Regions from separate parts of the Paenibacillus sp. FSL R10-2748 genome, predicted to be linked through region 1. Evidence: riboswitches for the same ligand, from Rfam matches in the RefSeq annotation. Region 1 holds a riboswitch; the other holds the start of a gene.
What was found. A riboswitch is a leader RNA that binds a small molecule or an ion and turns the genes downstream of it on or off. The one in region 1 is predicted to bind FMN.
Positions count from the first base shown of each region.

Region 1 (10,634 bases):
TACAAGATGAGGAATAATGCTGATGGCGGTAGAAAAGCCGTCTTTAGCTCCATCCACAAAAGAATCGTAGACAGGTACCTTTTTGGCATATGCATATAAAGGAATAAAAGCGAGAATAACCGGGATAGCCCAAGTTGATACGAGGTTAATAAAATAAAGCATGCCTCCCTCATCCTTTCCAAGTGGTGTCCCTGCCCTTGGCAGCCGTGATTCCCGTTCGCGGAACGGCAGGTGAAGATACGGACGACGTTGTTGAAGAGGCAGCAGATGTTGGTGCTGGTGGGGTGAGTGGCGCCAAGGATGTCTGGGACGGCGGAATCGCTGGAGGACGTCGGCGCAATTCTCGACTACGGTACCAACGGTCCGCCGCAATTGCGGCAAAGGTGGCTATTGCGGTCGCTACCAGTGTTGTACCAACGATTTCTGCCGGATGTGCGGAATGAAAATTAAGCCGTATCGCGATCAACGTCGTAGGAATAAGCGTAATACTGGCTGTATTCAGGGCGAGCAGCGTACACATGGCTGGTGTGGCGATTTGCTTATCTGGATTGAGCGTCTGCAACTCTTGCATCGCCTTGATTCCCATCGGTGTAGCTGCATTCCCCAGACCCAGCAGATTGGCGCTCATATTGGACAAAATGTAACCCATAGCGGGATGATTACGCGGAACATCAGGGAAGAGAAAGGCAACCAAAGGAGAAAGTAGCTTGGATATTTTCTGTAAGAGCCCGCCATCTTCAGCCAGCCTCATCATGCCCATCCAAAACACCAGCACACTTATCAGTCCAAAGCACACTGTAACCCCCGTAGTTGCCCCGTCAAAAGCCGCTTTCGTCACCACCTCAATATTTCCCTGCGCGGCAGCAAATACAAATCCAATACAAATCAAAGCCACCCATATGAGATGAATCATGGCTGATTCCTCCTTTACCCAATGATGTGACACGTGCAGCTCTATTTCCTGCTTGCCCTAGGCTCCAAACAAATTTTTAAGAATTTCGTTCCATCTGCTCGTCCAACCTCGTTGCTGAGTATTGTTCGCAGGATCTTGTGCAGTTGGAGCCTCCTGCTGTGGCCGTACGGTACTTTGAGCAGGCAGCTTACTCCCTTTTTCATACACAGGAACGGAACCAATAAGTTCACCATCCAATAGGAATTCGACCCGTCCTCGTAAGCCAAAAGATATGTCCGCTCTGTCTACAGAGGCGGAATTTTTATACAACACTAGTCTTTTGTGCAACTGGGTCTTCTCACTATCATGTAAAGGATATGCAAAGCTTGTACCTGTTAATAGTGGGTAACCATCGATAGGTTGCTGCTTGTCCGTAATCGGAATGAGCGGATAATATCGAAATCCGTAATCAAGCATACGGGCATGATCGTTCCAATCGTCCCCGTCATTCAAGGTAACAGCAGCGAGCTGGCGACCGTCCCGTGTGGCCGAACTGACCAGACAGCGAAACGCTTTTTTGGTAAAGCCTGTTTTCACCCCGTCAGCTCCCTCATACAGCCGCAGCATTTTGTTCTTGTTGTGCCATGAGTAGTCCCAAGAATCGTTGGGATTCGGTGCTTTTTTCAGTTCTGTTTTTACGATACGGGCAAAAGTTGGATTATGCAGCGCATAAGCAGTAAGCCGGGCCATATCATTGGCTGAGGAATAATGTCCCTCGGCATCCAGCCCGTGCGGATTAGCAAAATGTGTATGGCTTAGCCCAAGCTGAACCGCCTTTTCATTCATCAAATGGACAAATCCCTCTTCTGTCCCCCCCACATGCTCAGCAATGGCAGAAGCGGCATCATTACCAGAACGGAGCATTAAGCCGTACAGCATATTTTCCAGCGACATTTGTTCACCCATTTGCAGAAAAAGCGAGGAACCTTCTTTGGCATACGCCGTTGGACTCACCTTCACCCGGTCCTGCAAGCGTCCATGTTCAATGGCCACGATCGCTGTCATAATTTTGGTCAGGCTGGCAATACGTAGCTCCCGGTCACCCTCGGTAGAATAAATGATTCTTCCTGATGTGACATCAATTAAAGAAGCAGCCTGTGCATGGGTTCCTAATGCGGGCGGCGCTGCTTCTGTTTTTATCGCTCCCCGAACGGGCTGCGGACTTAGCAACGTAAGCGGCAATGACAAAATAAGCAGAAGTACCAGCGGCAAAACAAATGCGCGTGCCTTATTCAAGAAATGGCTGTGGTCCGCGTGGATGTGTTGCTTTTTTTTAAACATTTGGATTCCTCCGGTTTTGAGCAAGTCTTGTACCATTCTATGTCCAAGCTGTTCAAAGTATGTCCACCTTTATAACAGAAAATTCCTTTACAGGACAGCCATTAGCTGCTCCTTTTTCGCTTTCTTTCTACACAAACTAAGCAACATCCCTCCCTGAATACATATATATTAGTTACTAAACGTTAAATATGGATCGAGGGGTTATAACATGCAGCGACTACAGTTTGAAATGATTTTAAGATCACGGATTGTAGAGTCCGCAGAAGCATTACACCGTAGTGGTGTATCCTTTGCCACATTTTCTACCGCACGTTGCAACCAGCAATTTTGGGATTTAACGGAAAAAGGTGGCTTTCAGATCAAAGCAGGTGTCACACCGGCACAGGGGATCAGAGATATCTTTTTAAACGGACATCAATACGCTTTTGAATGTGCAACAGCTATGGTTATTGTGCTGTACAAAGGAGTGCTGGATTCCATTTTGGAAAGTGAGTTTAATCGGATTTTTGCAGATATGCTGCTGTATGACTGGCACTATGACAGCGACCTCAGACTCATACAGCAGCAAGGAAGTCATAAAGCGGCTCCCGGCGATATTCTGTATTTCAACAATCCGGATGTGTCGTCTGAAACATTGGAATGGAAAGGAGAAAATGTCGTTAAGCTGAAGGAAGACTTGTTTTATGGACATGGGATTGGCATCTTGCCGGCGAAGGGTATTATCGATTCCCTGAATCAACATCGTCGACCGGAAGCCACGGTATCTGCTTATTTGACGGATGAAGTGATCTATCCGGACTTCATCTACCTATCCCAGTTTGCTGCCGAAGGAAATCGAAAAAATGAAATCTCGCTGCATACTTTGTATCAACAGGAATACAGTCACCATATACATGCTGTCATTGGGGGAAGGCAGTATATTCGGGGATAGGGCCAAGTACAAGCAGAAAAGAAGGTATTCCTTAGCCTATACTCGGCTTTGGGATACCTTCCTGAGAGAACGCTTTTAATTTCAATAACTTTTACAAGTAAGCCGGGCCAGAATTACTGTGATCCGTAGCAACATCTACAGGTACCTGTGGGGGTGGAGTCTGCAAGTTGCCGCCTGCGTTCTGGAAGATAGACTGAACCTTATCAATCAGGTATGGCGTGGAGTCAATGAGCTTCTCAATCAGATGCGTTTGATTGTCCAATGGAACGATTTGTGCCCCCTGTTTGCCAACAACCAGAAAAGCAATGGGATGAATAGATACACCACCACCGCTACCGCCTCCAAAAGGATGCCCTTCCTTCCCGCTATGATTACCCGACGCCGAGGAAGTATGAAGTGCCTCTTCGTCTACGTTAAAATCACTTCCTCCGGCAGCGAAACCAAATCCTACCTTACTGATTGGCAAAATAACGGAACCATCGGGTGTTTCCACTGCGTCTCCTACAATCGTATTCACATCTACCATGGCTTTGATGTTTTCCATTGCGGTTTGCATGAGCCCTTGAATCGGGTGATCTGACATGATTTATTCCTCCTCTGCTTATCTCAAGCGTAGACTGCCTTTTCTTTCGCTATTGTGCGCAGGGGTTCAAGGAAATATGTATGTCATTCGATAGTTCAGAAAGGATTGAGTCTCACCTCACTCCACTGTTTAACTTTCACTGGTAGCTTGAGGATCCTCAGTTTTTTTGGAAAAAACCCGTTTCCACGCCTCCGGTCCACCCGGAACGCGCCATATGCGGTAAGCTAACATGAGCATAGAGAAAATCAAATAACCAAGCGACATATTTGCTTCACAGGTCAAGGTGGTAGTAAAACGCAAGCGATCCACCCAATAGGGCACGACAAACAGCTTCGGGATACAGTCCACACGTACAAAGCTGGTAGCAAAACCGATCAAGGTCGTTTTCAATCCCCATAAAATACCGGTTGAGGTAGCTGTATAAGCCGCATCAGCAAGACTTATATTGGTAGACCATTCCATTTTGGACAACGTCACATGCGCCAAGGTATGTCGCAACCATCGCTGTAAGGATTTCGTTCCCTTGAGCAAAACCCGGATATCATGTATAAATTGCTTGATTTTTTCTGTATCAATATTTCCGCTATCTACGGAAGCATCCGTTTTATGTATGTTTTTATTGCGGTCAAGCCGATAGAGAAGCCCTTTTTTTAAACCTGTTACGAGAATGGCCGGAATATCGTAATTCATTTTAATCATCCCGTATAGAAATCTGATCTCTAGATGCGCCCGATCATCATTGTCATGTTTGGCAATATCCAGCTTCAATCGAATACGAGAGAGCAGAATAGCCAGCACAAGTAATATAACGACGATGATGGCGATACTGATCCATTTCCACACTGGCGAGTCCTCCCTACCTTTTTGCTATAGATATCATGGCAAAAATAGTATGACCGTTCGCCGGAAAATCATGCATCTTAAAATACCAACAGCCAGCCCCCAACTACGTGAGGACTGGCTGTCTGTTTGAGCTTTACATAAGTGAGCCGCAAGATCCGGAGCAACTTTATTGGGATTCAAGATCTAGATCGTTGGCCGCAGGCTGGCTGCTCTCCAGACGCTCGAACAATAATTGAGTCTCTTCCTCCAAATTGTCCGAATCCTCGAACAACTCCGGTTGCGGTAGATCTGCCAAAGAGCCCAGACCGAAATAATCCAAAAATGATTTCGTCGTTCCGTACAATATTGGCCGTCCGATGGCTTCAGCTCGACCTTTCTCTTCAATGAGCTCCTTGTTGACCAGTGTATGTATGGCCCGCTCGGATTTGACACCCCGAATCTCTTCGATTTCAACTCTTGTAATGGGCTGGCGGTAGGCAACAATGGCCAGCGTCTCCAAAGCAGCTTGAGACAGTGAGGCACGTGCCGGAGAGTATGCGAGCTTTTCAAAGTAAGGTGCATGTTCGGATAAAGTTGCAAGCTGATAATGACCGGCAATACGGACAAGTTGCAAGCCCCTTCCCCCCTGCTCCATGTCCTGCTTCATATCTTCCAAGCACTGTTCAACCAGCTCTTGCTGCTGCTCTACAATGTCGGCGATCTGCTTGGTGGACAACCCTTCCTCTCCTGCGAGAAACAGCAGTCCCTCAATAATTGATTTCAGCTTCAGATAATCCATTAACCCGTAAATCCCCTCTCCACTCCATTACAATATCATCGAAAAGCTTCTCCTGATAACAGAAAATTTGTTTCATTTTCATCAGTTCAAGGATAGCCAAAAAGGTCACAACCACCTCATGCCGATACATATCCTCATGCATCAGCTTGGAGAACAGCAGCCGTCCTCCGTTCCCCAGCATCTCTAACGCCCCGATAACTTGCCGGATACGGTCCTTGACTGAAATTTCGTCTCGATGAACACGGGTTACCGTCGTACGTCGTTCTGCTTTGCGCAAAGCACGCTGAAAGGCCGCGACCAAATCGCTTGCATGCAGCCCATGCACCGGATTTGCGGGTTCAGTGGGCAGGAATGCGCTTAGATCTTCTGGCTCCTTGCCATAAATTAGACTCCGCTCCCACTCACGTTCACTTAGATGGCGAGCAATCCCTTTATATTTACGATACTCCACCAGCTTGCGGACCAGTTCCTCACGTGGATCATAATCCTCTTCCTCATAAAAATCCAAATCGTCATATTCCATCACAGGTGGCTTGGGAAGCAACAATTTACTCTTAATAGATAAGAGCGTCGCCGCCATCACCAGAAACTCGCTCGTAATGTCCAGTTCCAGCTCCTGCATACTGTGCAAAAAAGCCATATACTGATCAGTAATATCGCTAATCGGGATATCCTGAATGTCGATCTCGGCTTTATCAATCAGATGCAACAGTAGATCCAGCGGACCCTCGAATGTTTCCAGCTTGTAGTTTACGACTGTCAATGTGCTTCCCCCTGCCTTACTCCAATCATCATTCAACAATACCTTTCCCTATAGCACTTATGCTCTACGTTATCAATCCCTCTTTCTGTAGTATATACGTCATCGCCTTGCTTAACAATCCAATCCCTTTTCACCTTGCAGTTTATACCGTTCTATTCAGCTATTCCTATAATTAAAATTGCTTGCCGAGATTGGCCATTTCAATCGCAGCCAATGCAGAATCCCAACCTTTATTACCAGCCTTCGTACCTGCTCGTTCAATAGCCTGTTCAATGTTTTCTGTCGTCACTACCCCAAAAATAACAGGCACTCCCGTTTTCAGGCTGCTTGCTGCCACACCCTTGGCCACTTCATTGCAGACGATATCATAATGTGAAGTAGAACCACGGATGACCGTACCCAGCGTAATTACGGCATCATATTTGCCGCTTGCAGCCATTTTTTGTGCAATCAGTGAAATTTCAAATGCACCCGGAACCCAGGCTACATCAATTTCATCTTCCTGCGCACCATGTCGTTGAAGGGCGTCAATTGCGCCGCTTAACAGCTTGCTCGTAATAAACTCATTAAATCTACCCACCACAATACCATATTTTAAACCGTTCGATACGAGATTACCTTCTAGAAAACGTGCCATGTTTAATCAACCTCTCATAGTTTAATTATTTAGGGACTTCGGATAATACTTCAGATTTACTTGGAACCGAGATGTATTTTTACAATGACAAACGACGACGGTAGTCCACCAAATGCTGAATACTGATCAGTTTCAATTGATGTCGCTTGGCGACCACTGCCAGATCAGGCAGGCGGGCCATTGAGCCATCTTCCTTTATAATTTCGCAAATGACCCCAGCAGGCTTGAAGCCACTGAGTCGGGCCAGATCAACAGCCGCTTCAGTGTGACCAGCACGCTGCAAGACACCACCATCGCGAGCAATCAGCGGGAACATGTGACCAGGCTTGCGGAAATCACTTCCTGTGACTGCTTCGTCTGCCAAGGCGCGTACAGTCAAGGAGCGCTCGGCCGCTGAAATACCCGTTGTTGTCTCCATATGATCTACCGATACCGTAAAGGCAGTACCGTGGAAATCTGTATTTTGCTCTACCATAGGATGCAATTCCAAAGCTTCGGCTCTTTGTCGTGTGATTGGCACACAGACCAACCCACGACCTTCTGTAATCATGAAATTAATGACCTCAGGCGACGCTTTTTCAGCCAAAGCGATAAAATCGCCTTCATTTTCGCGCTGTTCATCATCCACTACAATAACGACTTTACCGTTTTTTAAATCCTCCAACGCTTCTTCGATGGAATCCAAACGAATCTCTTCGTCATGTTCCAACTCTCCATGCTCCATGACGTTTGCCATTGCACTTGTTTGGCTACCTCTATCCATAACACTTTCCTCCTTATGTCTTGTGCCACGAATGCTCCTAAACAGGCTTACCATTCAATATCAGGCAAAGCCGTGTTTCGCCAAATAGTCCAAACTGAGAGGAGCTTTTTCTACTCTCTCCGCCTCCGCTGCACCTCTGTAATTTAAAAGCTGTTCTACATATTTGCCCAAAATATCACATTCGATATTGACGGTATCCCCCTCACGTTTGGCTTGTAAGGCCGTTTCGGATAAAGTGTGGGGAATAATGGATACGGCAAAGGTATCTCCCGTACGCTGTGCGACTGTGAGGCTGATACCATCAATTGTGATTGACCCTTTGAGTAGAATATATTTAAATAATGTTTGATTTTTAGGCTCAACTTCGAACACAACTGCATTCTGGTCTGATGTCACCCCTCGAATCGTTCCCGTCCCGTCCACATGTCCTTGCACGATGTGTCCTCCGAACCTTCCACTCGCCGTCATCGCTCGCTCCAGATTGACTCGGCTGCCGGATCTCAACTCTTTCAGATTAGTGCTGCGAAAGGTTTCCGGCATCACATCAACCTTAAAGTCTTTCGAACCAATCCGTATCGCCGTCAGGCAAACGCCATTAACCGAGACACTGTCTCCTATTTTCAAATCGCCCAACACCACGGAACCCGAAATCCCCAGCACCATCGCTTCACCGCTTTTGGAAATAGTTTGAATGCGACCCACTTCCTCAACTAATCCGGTAAACATGCCTTCACTCCTTTCCACTACATTTCAGTTTATCCCTAATTCATCAGCTATAAGCGCAAAAAACCCCCAGTTCGGATTCAATCCGTCATGGGGGTGATGAGAGTCACATTTGTAGTATACAAGCGCAGTTCATATGCATCTTAAGACGACATGAAATCATAGGTTTGCCAATAGAAAGCATGACTGAGGATACAACCAAATACGCTCAGAACACCCATCAAAAAGAAAGCTTAAGCAAGCTATCGCCCGATGCTGTCCTACAACGAAATAAGCCGTACGCACAATTGGGTATGCTAAAAATCGGCACATGTCACGTCATGCACATGCGCTTCGTATCCTTCTCCCATCCAGACTATACTGTCGGTCCCGGATTTGCACCAGGTCCACCTTCTGCTGATCATTCAGCATCCGGGTCACGGACTAAGCCATGCTGTTTCTCACAAAAACGATCCACAAACATGTCATCACCGCCGGTGGGGAATTTCGCCCCGCCCCGAAGGATCTTGCTCTTATTTAATTGAATTAACATTAAACTTGTTACGTATATTAGCACCGACTTCTAAAAAAAGCAAGTTATCTAATAGAAGCGCCTGCTTTGGTTTTGACATATTGGCTGGAGAGTTCTTCAAACCAGGTTTTATCATTCATATGAAGCGCCAAGTCAATCAGATCGGCCAGCTCCTCGACTCCCAACTCTGTTGCATGATCAAAGGTAATTACGGCTGAAGCAACAGGTCCCCGCCCTTCCTCAGAACATGCCTCATAATCCAGTCGCACATCAACATGTCCGTCAATAAACTCGCATTTCAGAAAATAAATAATTTCGCACATTAAAATGGGGCGTACCTGTGTTTCTAACACGCAATCCATCACCTTGGCAGAATAGTGCTGGTTCGTCAGCGTGAATTTGTGTTCTGTCGCTGCTAGCGATGCCCGTCCAAAATCGTCCGTAAACTTTAGTTCTACTGGCTTGATGTTCATAACCTTAGGGATCTGCTTCTTTATAATTTCGATTATTTCAACTGTATTCAGCTTAATCATTACCTGCACCTCATTGCATCTTAAAATTCAGAAGAAAACTTTTTAACGTGCCTCTTATAGGCCTCCACTCCTATATCGGAAATCATTACCTGTTTTTTTATGCTTCAACCCATAAACGACAAAAAAGATTCTTTGCGCAATAAGCGCAAAGAATCTTGATCGAACCACTACAGTAACAGCGGCTAACAATGCTAATCGATGATTATGCAAAAAACAGAATTATAGCTCTGAAATTTCATGTTTCTTTTTCAGGGTAGTCCAGCGACGCTCAATCTCCTGCTCAAAGGTAGCCAGCGTAGCCTCTTCCTTGAGAAGATGCTTCGTTTTACCCATTAATTTCAACCATTCTGCAGCTGGAATCCGTTTTCCCTTGTCTTCCGGATTATACGTAATCGTCGTACTGCCTTGCTCTATTTCGTACAAAGGAAAGAAACAGGACTCGACTGCGGCGCCCACAATGCTGGTGCCCAGTCTGTCTTCGGATTTCCAATTCAGCGGGCAGGCGCACAGGATCTTACCATAGGCCGTACCCACGTTGTTCGCATACCATTGAGCTTTGGCTGCTTTACGCAGCATATCCTGCGGATGACTTTCAGCTGCTGTAAAAGCATACGGAATGTTACAAGCAGCCATGATTTGCACGGTATCCTTGTGATGCCCTTGCTTTCCTTTTTGCATTTTCCCTACACCCGACGTACTGGTCATGTGACCGAGCGGAGTGGAGTACGATTGCTGTGAACCTGTATTCATGTACCCTTCGTTATCATATTCCAACATGATCAGCTTATGATTACGCAGAGCCGCACCAATCGCAGAACCCATACCAATATCCATCCCACCGTCACCACTGATCATGATAAAGGTCGGATCGTCCGACATCTCAATTTCATTACGGCGCTTCATTTCCATATAAGCTTCCAGCGCTCCCGAAAGTGTAGCGGCCCCGTTTTGAAAAAGATTGTGGATCATCGGTTGTTTGTGTGATGTATATGGATACCCTGTCGTCGTCACATATACGCAGCCTGTCTGGAACAGCACGACAATATCCCCTTCAATACCTTTGAAAAACAGTTCCAGCGCAGACAATGCCCCACATCCTGGGCAAGCCCCGTGACCTGGTGTAAGACGGCGTGGTTTGGTCGTCAACGACCGCAGGGGTGGTACCTTGACTTTGAGCTTCCCGGTCGCCTCGTCCGGCGTAACCTGAATCAGACCCGTACGGTATGCATTGCCACGTGGCGGTTGCATAACTTGCGGCATCACCTTGTCCGGTGAACCCGGATTAATTCCGTAATAATCAAAGGGCTTCTCCGCTCGTCCGGCCTCTGCCGCCTCA
Region 1 is NZ_JBBOTK010000002.1:465,137-475,770, forward strand. Features, by position in the region: gene NSS66_RS08690 (spore maturation protein) at 1-162, opposite strand, end outside; gene NSS66_RS08695 (nucleoside recognition domain-containing protein) at 170-913, opposite strand; gene NSS66_RS08700 (D-alanyl-D-alanine carboxypeptidase family protein) at 971-2,233, opposite strand; gene NSS66_RS08705 (protein-glutamine gamma-glutamyltransferase) at 2,442-3,164, shown strand; gene ytfJ (GerW family sporulation protein) at 3,256-3,747, opposite strand; gene NSS66_RS08715 (DUF2953 domain-containing protein) at 3,877-4,590, opposite strand; gene scpB (SMC-Scp complex subunit ScpB) at 4,757-5,368, opposite strand; gene NSS66_RS08725 (segregation and condensation protein A) at 5,337-6,131, opposite strand; gene ribH (6,7-dimethyl-8-ribityllumazine synthase) at 6,304-6,768, opposite strand; gene ribB (3,4-dihydroxy-2-butanone-4-phosphate synthase) at 6,848-7,531, opposite strand; gene ribE (riboflavin synthase) at 7,592-8,257, opposite strand; FMN riboswitch at 8,589-8,762, opposite strand; gene NSS66_RS08745 (IDEAL domain-containing protein) at 8,831-9,298, opposite strand; gene NSS66_RS08750 (thiamine pyrophosphate-dependent enzyme) at 9,518-10,634, opposite strand, start outside.

Region 2 (10,634 bases), on a different contig from region 1:
AAAAGGTAACCGCTGGGAGCAAGTACACGAACGCAGGCATCGTCTGCATAAAATCAAGTAAAGGCGTGATAATGCGTGATGCGGATTTACTGTATGCACACCAGATCCCGATGGGAATCCCGATAACAATGGATACGAGCGCAGACGTGATGACCAGTCCCAGCGTATTCATTGTTTCACTCCAATAGCCGAGATTATCAATTAGCAGGAAGCCGATGACAGTAAACAGCGTAAGCTGAACCCGCCCGATCATAAAGGCGATAATCCCGATAATCACGATGAACACCAGAGGGTGCGGAAGCATGAACAGGCCTGAGAAAAAGCCTACTACAGCTTCTATAATGGAAGAAATAACATTAAACAATCCAGCCAGATGAATACCCATCCAGTCGACAATGGATTGAATCCACTCAGCGATTGGCAGTTTCGGTATCATGGGCATTCACCTCCTTCATAGTGGTAACATCTCCACCAAGTGCGCCGAGCAATGCTCCACGGACGATAACGCCCAGTAGCTTCTGCTTATCATCGACTACAGCCAGCGGCACTTTGGACGAGCTTGTAATTTCAAACAAATCATTAATGACAGTCTCGGCAGGAACCTGCGGTCCGTCAGTGATCAAAATATCTTCAATCTTCAAATTGTTGCGCAGTGCATGCACAGCATCCTCGGCGTTAATAACACCCAGTAGCTTTTTGGTGCGGTCAATGACGAACAAATTGGAAATCCCACGCTCCCGCATCAATTCCAGAGCCACACGCGGACCACGATCCATGGTAATGGTTTCTGGACGAAGCATGACATGAGCAGCCGTCAATACCTTGGACAGATCCACATCCTCGACGAAGCGGGCTACATAAGAGTTAGCCGGTTGGATCATAATTTCTTCCGGTGTACCGATTTGTACGACCGCACCGTCTCGCATCAATGCAATCCGGTCACCAATCCGCAACGCTTCATCCAGATCATGGGTGATAAACACAATTGTTTTCTTCATTTTATCTTGAAGCTCCAACAGCTCATCCTGCATGTCACGGCGAATAAGAGGGTCCAATGCACTGAACGCTTCATCCATCAGGAGCACTTCAGGGTCATTAGCCAGCGCCCGTGCCAGACCGACACGCTGCTGCATACCGCCACTCAATTCATCGGGCATTTTATCGCCCCAGTTTTTAAGACCAACCAGTTCCAGCGCTTGTTGCGCCTTTTCCTGACGCTGTGCTTTTTCTACCTTTTGAATTTCAAGACCATATTCTACATTCTCTAATACAGTCCGATGTGGGAACAGGGCGAATTTTTGAAAAACCATGCTGATGGTTTTACGACGAACTTCACGAAGTTGTTCTTTGTTCATCTTACGGAGATCTTTGCCGTGGACCAGAATTTCACCGGAGGTAGGCTCAATCAAGCGATTTAGCATTCGCACCAAAGTGGACTTGCCACTGCCCGATAGCCCCATAATTACGAAAATTTCACCTTGCTTAATTTCCATGTTGGCCTTATTGACACCAACAGTAATCTGTTTTTCTTTGGCCAACTTTTCCTTGCCCCAGCCTTGCTCCAGGAGCGGAACACCTTGCTCTGCGTGAGGACCAAAGAGTTTGCTGACATTTTTGACTTCCAAAATCGTCATACATACACCTCTTCTTTCTATACTTTGCTTGGTATTAACCCCATGTTGCATTAAGGATTGAGTATAAAAATCATAATTCTGAACATCCTGAACGGTTAATGACAAAATTAATTGTAACAGAAGCATTGCTTACATTTCAAACAAAAAAACTGTTCGTAAAGTACGTACAGAAAAAACCGTACAAAGTTTCCTTTGATATGCTCCTTCGTTCTATAGAATGCTCAAACATTCGGAACTTTACAACCGATAGTGCTTTTTTTAAAATAGACAATGAAATATAACCATAAGAAAAAGATTTATGTATATCCATAATTTTAAAAGTTTACTATCATTAGCAATTTTGCGAATTATGATTTTGAACGATCCATGCTGTTGTAATATGGACAGAAGCTTTGCTTTTGAAACATTTCATTTATATTGAAAGATTTCATACATTGCGTCAAAGCTAATCTTTTACGGGTAAATCGTTCATACTAAGTTGTGCAAAATGCTCTAAAATTAGGAGGTTGCAAGCATGAGCTTGTACCAGTTAGGTGATGAGCAGCAGGCTTCGCTGCAAAAAATTCGCAAACGTGTTATAGAAGCTATAGGTAAAAACATGGACCTGTATGGGATCACTTTGTCTGCGGGGCATTTATACGGTTTGCTTTTTTTTGCGGATAAACCGATGACGCTGGACGAGATGGGCCGTGAAATGGAAATGAGCAAAACGAGCATGAGTACAGGAGTTCGAACATTATTGGATCTGAAAATGGTAAATAAGGTATGGAGCAAGGGCTCACGCAAAGACTTGTATGAAGTCGAATATGACTGGCATCAAACATTCACTGACTTCTTCGCTATTAAATGGAGAAAAGCGGTAGAAACAAATTTACTGGTGCTGCGCAAAGCCATAGATGAGCTGGACAGATTGATGAATCAGGGTGAAGAGTACGAGGAATTTAAGGCGATTCTTCAGCAAGACCGATTGAAAATGAAGCAGGCCGTCGCTTATTATAAGTGGCTAGACCGACTAATTGACTCTATGGAAAGCGAAGAAATTTACAAGCTGATTCCCAAAGAAGAAGTTCGGGATTAATCGCTATTTCTCTATCTTGTTTATAAAAATGCCGGAGCGCAAAAGTGCTTCCGGTATTTTTTGGTTTGGCCGTGTGCAAAGGGTATAATAGAGATATGTAAAGATTGATATTATACCGTTGTGTTGAAGATACGAAATAAAGGAGGCTTCATGATGGAGAGTATTACAGTACATACTCGTTTAGGTCAATTACGTGGGGAAACGGGGAATGGATATCATGTATGGAAAGGTATCCCATATGCACAGCCTCCTGTTGGAAAACTACGTTTTCACGCGCCCCAGCCTTTGGAGTCTTGGGAGGGTGTACGGGCTGCGACGAGTTTTGGGCCAATCTGTCCGCAACCTATGCCATCCGCTGAAAGCATGACTGGAAATCTGGTGGAACCGCCTAAGCAGTCAGAGGATTGCTTATACCTGAACGTTTGGACACCTGCTTCGAAGGCACCTGAGAAGGGACGCCCAGTGATGGTGTGGATTCATGGCGGTGCCTTTGTCACGGGGTCCGGGATTATACCTTTATATGACGGGGAACGCATGGCGAAGAATGGCGATGTTGTGGTTGTTACGATCAATTATCGATTGGGGCCGTTAGGATTTTTGCATCTGACTCCAAAGGGAGACGGCCTGACCTCTAATGCGGGACTGCTGGATCAGATCGCTGCGCTGGAATGGGTTAGGGATCACATCTCTGCCTTTGGCGGTAACTCGGACGAAGTAACGGTGTTCGGTGAATCGGCAGGGGCGATGAGTATTGCCGCTTTATTGGCGATGCCAGCAGCTGAGGGACTGTTCCAGCGTGCGATTTTGCAGAGTGGTGCGTCGCAGGTATTGTCAACTTCACAGGCTGAACAAGTGACGGCTGTGTATCTGCAGCAGCTGGGTGTGGACACTCAGCATCCAGAACGGTTGTTTACGCTGCCGACAGATGCGCTGATGCTAGCCATGGCGAAGACGCATGAAGTCATCGGACCAGGGATGGCGATGATCTATCAACCTGTCGTGGACGGTGTGACCTTGCCAGATGTACCGCTGTCTGCAATCGCGCAAGGTTCAGCAAAGCAGGTATCCGTTTTGATTGGAACGAACTTGCATGAGGGGGCCTATTTCATCCGAAAAGAATCCCATCTAATGAACAAGTCAACAGCGAGTCAGGCATTGGAGATGATGACGGGCATGTCAGACATCGGCGACCTGATAGAACCATTTCCGGTTACGATTGAGGGACAGGCGCAAATGTTGACTGATCTATTTTTTTGGCGTCCTGCGTTGGCTCTTGCTGTTGCGCAGTCGGCGCATACGCCTGTATGGATGTATCGTTTTGATTGGACATTGCCGGGGCATCCTACCTTTGGACAAGCGGTTCACGGTGCCGAAATTGCGTTTGTTTTCGATAATCTGGAGCTGCTAGGTAAGCTTGGATTAGAGATTCAACCGTCGATGCAGAAGCTGGCTCAAGCTATGCAGCAGGCATGGGTTGCTTTTGCACGTGATGGGAAGCCTGTGCTGTCGGAGGGGGCTTGGCCAATGTACGACAGGGAAGAGCGGACTACAGCTATTTTCCATCAGGATATTAAGGTAGAGCACGACCCCGAAGGAGATAGACGCCGTCAGTTAATCGGTCAGATGACCATATAAGTAGACAAGAGAGAGCATCCTAAGAACTCTAATGTAAAAAGCCTTCGCCCGTAATTTGTATACGGACGAAGGCTTTTGTTAGTCATAAGATGTATTGCTGTTCATTCTTACTTGCATGAAATTGCAACGCTGCAATGTGTAAGTTAAATCTTAAATCGCTTAACCAGCTGTTGCAAATCCTGCGCCATGTTGGACAACTCCTGAGACGAAGATGCGATTTCCTCCATGGCCGCCATTTGCTCCTGAGCGGCAGCAGATGTTGTCTGCGAACTGTCCGCTGAATTGCGAGACAGACTTGCCAAATGGGTGACAGTAGCGGAAACTTCCTCTGTACTGGCTGAGATTTGTTCAGCTGCAGCGGATACACTTTGAATTTGTTCCACGATATGAGATGTAGAGCGTTCAATATTCGTAAATGCACCTTCTGCATCTTGGCTAATACGTAATCCTTCACCTACCTGGTTACGAACATTACCGTTCATGGTAGCGGTGGAGCGTTGAATCAAATCGAGCATCTGAGTAATGATCTGACTGATGGAATCCGCGCTTTCCTTGGATTGCTCAGACAGCTTGCGTACCTCTATAGCGACTACGGCAAATCCACGTCCGGCTTCGCCTGCTCTGGAAGCTTCAATAGACGCGTTCAGAGACAACAAATTGGTTTGCTTGGCAATAGCGGCAATAGCTGTATTCATCTGCTTCGCATCGTCCGAGAGCTGGGATAGCTCATCCATCAGGCTAGCTGTTTGGCTTACAGCTTCCAGAATACGGTCCATTTGTGTCCGCACATGGCTGATCATTTGACTGCCTTGAGCCACATCATGCTCGGTTTGTCCTGCTGAATCCACGATGGAGCTTGCCGATTCGGCAATGGTGCTGACACCCTTCGCCATTTCTTCAACGGCATTAGCGGTTTGCTCGGACGCCTCGGCGCTGGTGGCTGCATTTTCCGCGGATTCCATAACCGTTTCCGCTACGTGTTGTACGGACTCCGTCGTTTGCTCTGTGCTTTCCTTGATCATCAGAGAAGAGGAAGCAAGTCGGGAGGACGTTTGATTGACCTCGGAAACCATCGTATGCAAGGAATGCGTCATCTGGTCAAAATTCTGTGCCAGTTCGCCGAACTCATCCTTGCTGGATAGATTAACACGTTCGGTCAGATTTCCGTCACGGACGATGCGTGTTCCTGCTTGCAGCTTGCGCAGCGGAATTAAGAACGAGCGGACCATAAGCACAATGATGATTGCAGCGGCAAGTATGGAAATGACAATCACAATTAGGCTTTGCTTCAGAATCGGTTGGGCTGCATCACTGTAATCCTCCAGATCCGACAGTGCGACAATGCTCCAACCGGTGAGAGGGTCCTTAAGTGTAAAGGCCAGCATATCTCGATTCATAAATTGAATTTGCGACATGGAAGGAGTATCATTTTCGACGGTTGTCGCCACTTCGGGAAGTCCCTCTATGGCGTCAGCAGGTTTTTTGCCTGCCTTGTTAAAGGCTGTTCCAGTCCCAGATACAACTTTATGTTCAGAATCAACAATAATGAGTCCTCCGCGTTCACCAATCTTAACAGACTGCAGACTTTCACCCATTTTGTCCAGATTCAAAGCCAATGAAACAGCTCCTTCACCGTCCTCCAGCGTTCCCGATATATTAACGACTAAATTCCCTGTCGTGACGCTGGCAACTGGAACACCGACGAATACCTTTCCCTTTTCCAGCATTGCATTTTTGTACCATTTTCTCTCCCGGGGGTCATAATCGTCCTCCTGTTTTTTCGGCGAACGTATGTATTGCCCTTTCGCATTGCCGAGAAGCGCGGCATCTAGCTCGGGATGAGCCTTGACGATGACATCCAACTTTTTCTGAAGGGCCTCTTGGTTGGTACCAATGGAATCAGATTTGATTTCAGTGGTAAGCACGTCCAGGTCTTTCATAATGGGCGCTACATACTGATTGACATTGCTTCGGATCAGATACAGATTCGTGTATACGGAACCGCCCATTTGCTGACTGAGTTGTGTCGTAGCCCCCTGATAGGAAAAGTACCCGATAAGTACGCTCGGAATCAATAACACAGCCAAAAAAGATATTATTAATCTTGTCCTCATTAAATAAAACTGCTTGAGAAACCTGTTCCACCACGGAACTGTTTGTTTTGTTTTAGTCATAGTTATTGCTCCTCTGTGTCTGATGATCACTACATTGTTTTATTCGACATAAACCGACGAATTTTATAGATGTAATCTTTGAGAAACGAGGAATAATTGCATGTTTTAGACACTTTTTTCGGAAAATAGGTCTAAAGAACTATGATTTATATGAATACGAATACATAAAAAGCCAAATCAGAGATGCAAAAGCATCTACACAATTTGGCTTGGGTGAGTCATGTAAGGGACATTGAACTGTTAATTTTTTTGCTGACGTGAAATCATAAAGAGCGTAATCCAGATGAGCATAAAACCAGTCAATTGCGCTACAGTGACAATTTGCTGAAATGCGATCCAGTTAATCACGACACCAACCATGGGAAAGCTTAATTCTGCCATCGTAGCATAAGACGCTTTGGTCGTACTTAAGCCTTTGTAATACAGCAATAAGCTAAGAAGACCCGGAAGCAATGCCTGCAATAGCAGATTGATAATCACAGCTGCGCCCGCCCATGTACCGGCAGGCATATTCCATGGCGCATGCTCTACAGAGGTGAGGACAATCAGCAGAGGGAGCGCGACCATGAAGCGGAGGGAGGTTACCGTTTCATATTTCATTGAACGAAGCAAGTAACTTCCCATGACTGTCGAACCGCCCCACAGAACTGCTGCACCGAGTGCAAGTAGACTACCGACCTGGACAAAATCACGAACATGTCCGAAGGGGAGCGACCAACCGAAGGTCAGAAGATACGTCCCGAACAGAGCGACGACAATTAATAATCCAAAATGACGCGGCAACATTTCCTTCAAAATAATACGAGCTAGAATAATAGCGACCAAGGGTTGAAGCTTCTGGAGTAAGAGTACAGCATTCAAATCACCATTGCTGAGTGCCATGGTGAAAATTACGCTGGCCAGAGCCGAGCCACCCCACGAGACGAACAAAATAGCGAAAACTTGACGAAGCCGTACCGCTTTGAGCTCCTCACGATGCTTCCACAACATCGGTGTCAGAGCGAGGAAAAGCAGCACATGCTCCATTAGTACAATTTGTGTTGAAGTAAATGACTTTAACAAAATAATACGAAACAGCGGGTCTGCGCCCCACAAGGCCGCTCCAATTGCGACCAGCCAAAAACCGCTTTTCATGTGGGAGCTACGATCAAAACCTTTGGATGTTAGTACAGTAGAAGATTGACTCATACTCAATTAGCTCCTTGCGAATACAGGACCGGTGGCACAAAAACCCCCGTCCATGGCGAATGGCCATGCAAGACGGGGGTTGATCAAATAAACTTGCCGCTTTATGCAAGTTAAATGAAGTTACTGCAAAACCAATAACGCAGTATTCATCCACTTCGCGGCATGTTGATATTTCGATCTTCTTCCATCCGGACTTTACCGTCGGCTTTGGCATCTCACCAAATCAGTCCGTATCCTGTTGCCAGATACAGAGTCGCGGGCTTAGCTCCATGAGCCATACCGCCGGTTGGGAATCTCACCCTACCCCGAAGATCCTTATTCCGTTTTTAATTTCTCCTATAGGATATACCTGTTTTAGAATGAAGTCCAGTGAAAAATGTGTGTATATCGAACAATGATTTTCATCTGTTTTTTGAAAGCGCTCTACGAAATTACATATTACGAGGTAATATCCTTATACTCAATACGTCGAATTGCCGCATAAGCCACAAGCATTCCCAGTATAGAGAAGCCTATTTGCACGGGGGCAATGGAGCTAAGGGTAGCGCCGTTATTATTGGAGAAAAGCAATGCTACAATCAGGATTGAGGTCACAATGGTGGTGGGTACAGAGTATCTTCGCATCCCCATATACAGCGGAACCAGTCCCATAAAGCTGGCAGCAACGGCATTGATTAACGTCCGTGCTGATTGTTGCCCCAGTATGGAAAGAGTAAGGTTATCCGGTACAATCAAAACAAACTGGTTGAGCAGATGAATAGCAGCCGTAATGATTATTTCCGAAATAATAATGGACAAGAACGTGAACAGTAATACGACCAAGAGTTTGGCGATCATCAGCTTTTGACGATGAATCGGATACATGAACAAGATCGTAATCGATTTGGACTTAAATTCCCCGACGATAAAGCGGCATAGGAGAACGGAAGCAAACACAATAAATGTAGCTCTTACAAAATTGTCTATTAGATCCAATAGTTGAGTGTACTGTGTGAATTCAGGTATTCCTTCACTTTGACTTTCCAGCGCAATAACACAGAGCAGCCCAAGAATGCATGCATTGGCGATCAGGGCTGAACGGATATAACCCGTCAGATGGAATTTTTTCAGCTCCAACTGCATCAATTTAAGCATGGAGATCACCTCCGTTTAACAGGCGAAAAAAGTAGTCTTCCAGCGTGCTGCTTTTCTGATGAATGGAATCCACCTCTATATCATTTAAGATGAGCGTCTTCGTAATTTGTTTCTGCGGTACATTTGTATCGTAAATACGTATACTCTGTTCATTTATCACCTTTATATTATTCAGGCTCAAATGATGGGAGAGGACGTAGGCCGCCTTCTTACAATCGTTGGTCGTAAATTCGATGTATTCCGTATTGGTTTCCCGCACCTGCTCCATCGATACTTCCTCAATCAGTCGTCCGTGATTAATCACGCCTACCGTATCCGCAATCTGCTCTATTTCCGCTAAAATATGACTGGACACGAGCAGGGTCATCCCATATTCCTTGCATAACATGTGGAATAGTTGGCGGATTTCCTTGATTCCCACTGGGTCCAGACCATTAATGGGTTCATCCAAAATGAGTAGCTCTGGCTTAGTCGCAATAGCGCGGGCAATCCCGAGACGTTGTTTCATTCCTAGCGAAAAATCCTTTACCGGCTTGTCATCTGCATTTCGCAAATTCACTAATTCCAGGGCATCCTGAACAGCCTGCTTATTATAGTAGCCCATATATTCACAATGAAGTTCGAGATTTTGCTGTGCCGTCAGCCTGTCATAAAAAATCGGGTATTCAATAATTGAACCCATCCGTCCGAGCAGATGATACGACTTCGGCGTTAATTTTTCACCGAATAATTCAATTTCACCCGATGTCGGCTTGAGCAGATTCGTAATCATTTTCATTATCGTCGTCTTGCCTGCCCCGTTAGGACCGAGAAATCCATAGGTTTCTCCCTTGCGCACATTCATACTGACTCCCGCTACAAGTTCGTTGCCCTTCAGGGCCTTGGTCAACTGATGTGTACGTATTACGTAAGTCATGGGTGTTCTCCCTTCGTATACTGCTGATAATTCAAGGATAAAGGGCAAAATGTTCATTTTTCTTTCGTGATTCTTACAAATTTATTAAGTTGAGCATGTTGAGTTCGATTAATAATTGATTTTCTTCAATGTAAAAGAGAAGACTGTCCGCTCATAAGGTCTACTAGTCAATTGAATTTCACCGTTCATCGTTTCAACCAGGCGTTTGGCAATCGTAAGGCCCAGCCCGCTGCCTTGTACCGCCTTATTGCGGGAGTCCTCCAGTGTGTACATGCGTTCAAAAACTTTATCTTGCTCAGATTCCTGTATGCCTTTGCCACGATCCCATACCTCTATACGCACCGTATCCTGCTGTTCCGATAGAGCCAGACCTAGCGTCCGTCCATCTGCCCCGTAGCGAATGGCATTCGAGATCAGATTGTTCAGCACCCGCGCAATCGCTCCTTCGTTCCCCAAGGCATGAATGGGGTGCTCTGGGATCTCAATATGCACAGTAAACCCCTGTGCGGTCAGCAGGTCATAAAACTCCAAAATACTGCGTCTGCACAGTTCTCCCACTTCTAGTCGAGTCAACGGAATATCCGTATCATTAGCCTCCAGCTTCGCCAAGCTAAAAAAGCTGCCGATCAGCTCAATCGCCTCGCTTGTCTTTTGATGAATTTTGGATAGCAGCTTTATACGTTCTTCTGGCAAAATAGTCGGATCGCCATCCAGCATCTCGGCATATCCAAGCACAACCGTAAGCGGGGTCTTGAGATCGTGGGAAATGTTCGAAATCATTTTGCGCATAGCGATTTGGCTACGGTTGTAATCTGCAGACACTCTGAGATTCAAGTCCAGTAGTCGGTTAATTTCCGTCATGAGTCGTTGCAGTT
Region 2 is NZ_JBBOTK010000001.1:1,014,385-1,025,018, reverse strand. Features, by position in the region: gene NSS66_RS04885 (glycine betaine ABC transporter substrate-binding protein) at 1-436, opposite strand, end outside; gene NSS66_RS04880 (quaternary amine ABC transporter ATP-binding protein) at 411-1,634, opposite strand; gene NSS66_RS04875 (GbsR/MarR family transcriptional regulator) at 2,149-2,712, shown strand; gene NSS66_RS04870 (carboxylesterase/lipase family protein) at 2,866-4,347, shown strand; gene NSS66_RS04865 (methyl-accepting chemotaxis protein) at 4,491-6,521, opposite strand; gene NSS66_RS04860 (DMT family transporter) at 6,762-7,709, opposite strand; FMN riboswitch at 7,882-8,026, opposite strand; gene NSS66_RS04855 (ABC transporter permease) at 8,148-8,843, opposite strand; gene NSS66_RS04850 (ABC transporter ATP-binding protein) at 8,836-9,759, opposite strand; gene NSS66_RS04845 (sensor histidine kinase) at 9,868-10,634, opposite strand, start outside.
Region 2: linked by a shared signal. The riboswitch ahead of NSS66_RS04860 (DMT family transporter) and the one ahead of ribE (riboflavin synthase) in region 1 are both predicted to bind FMN.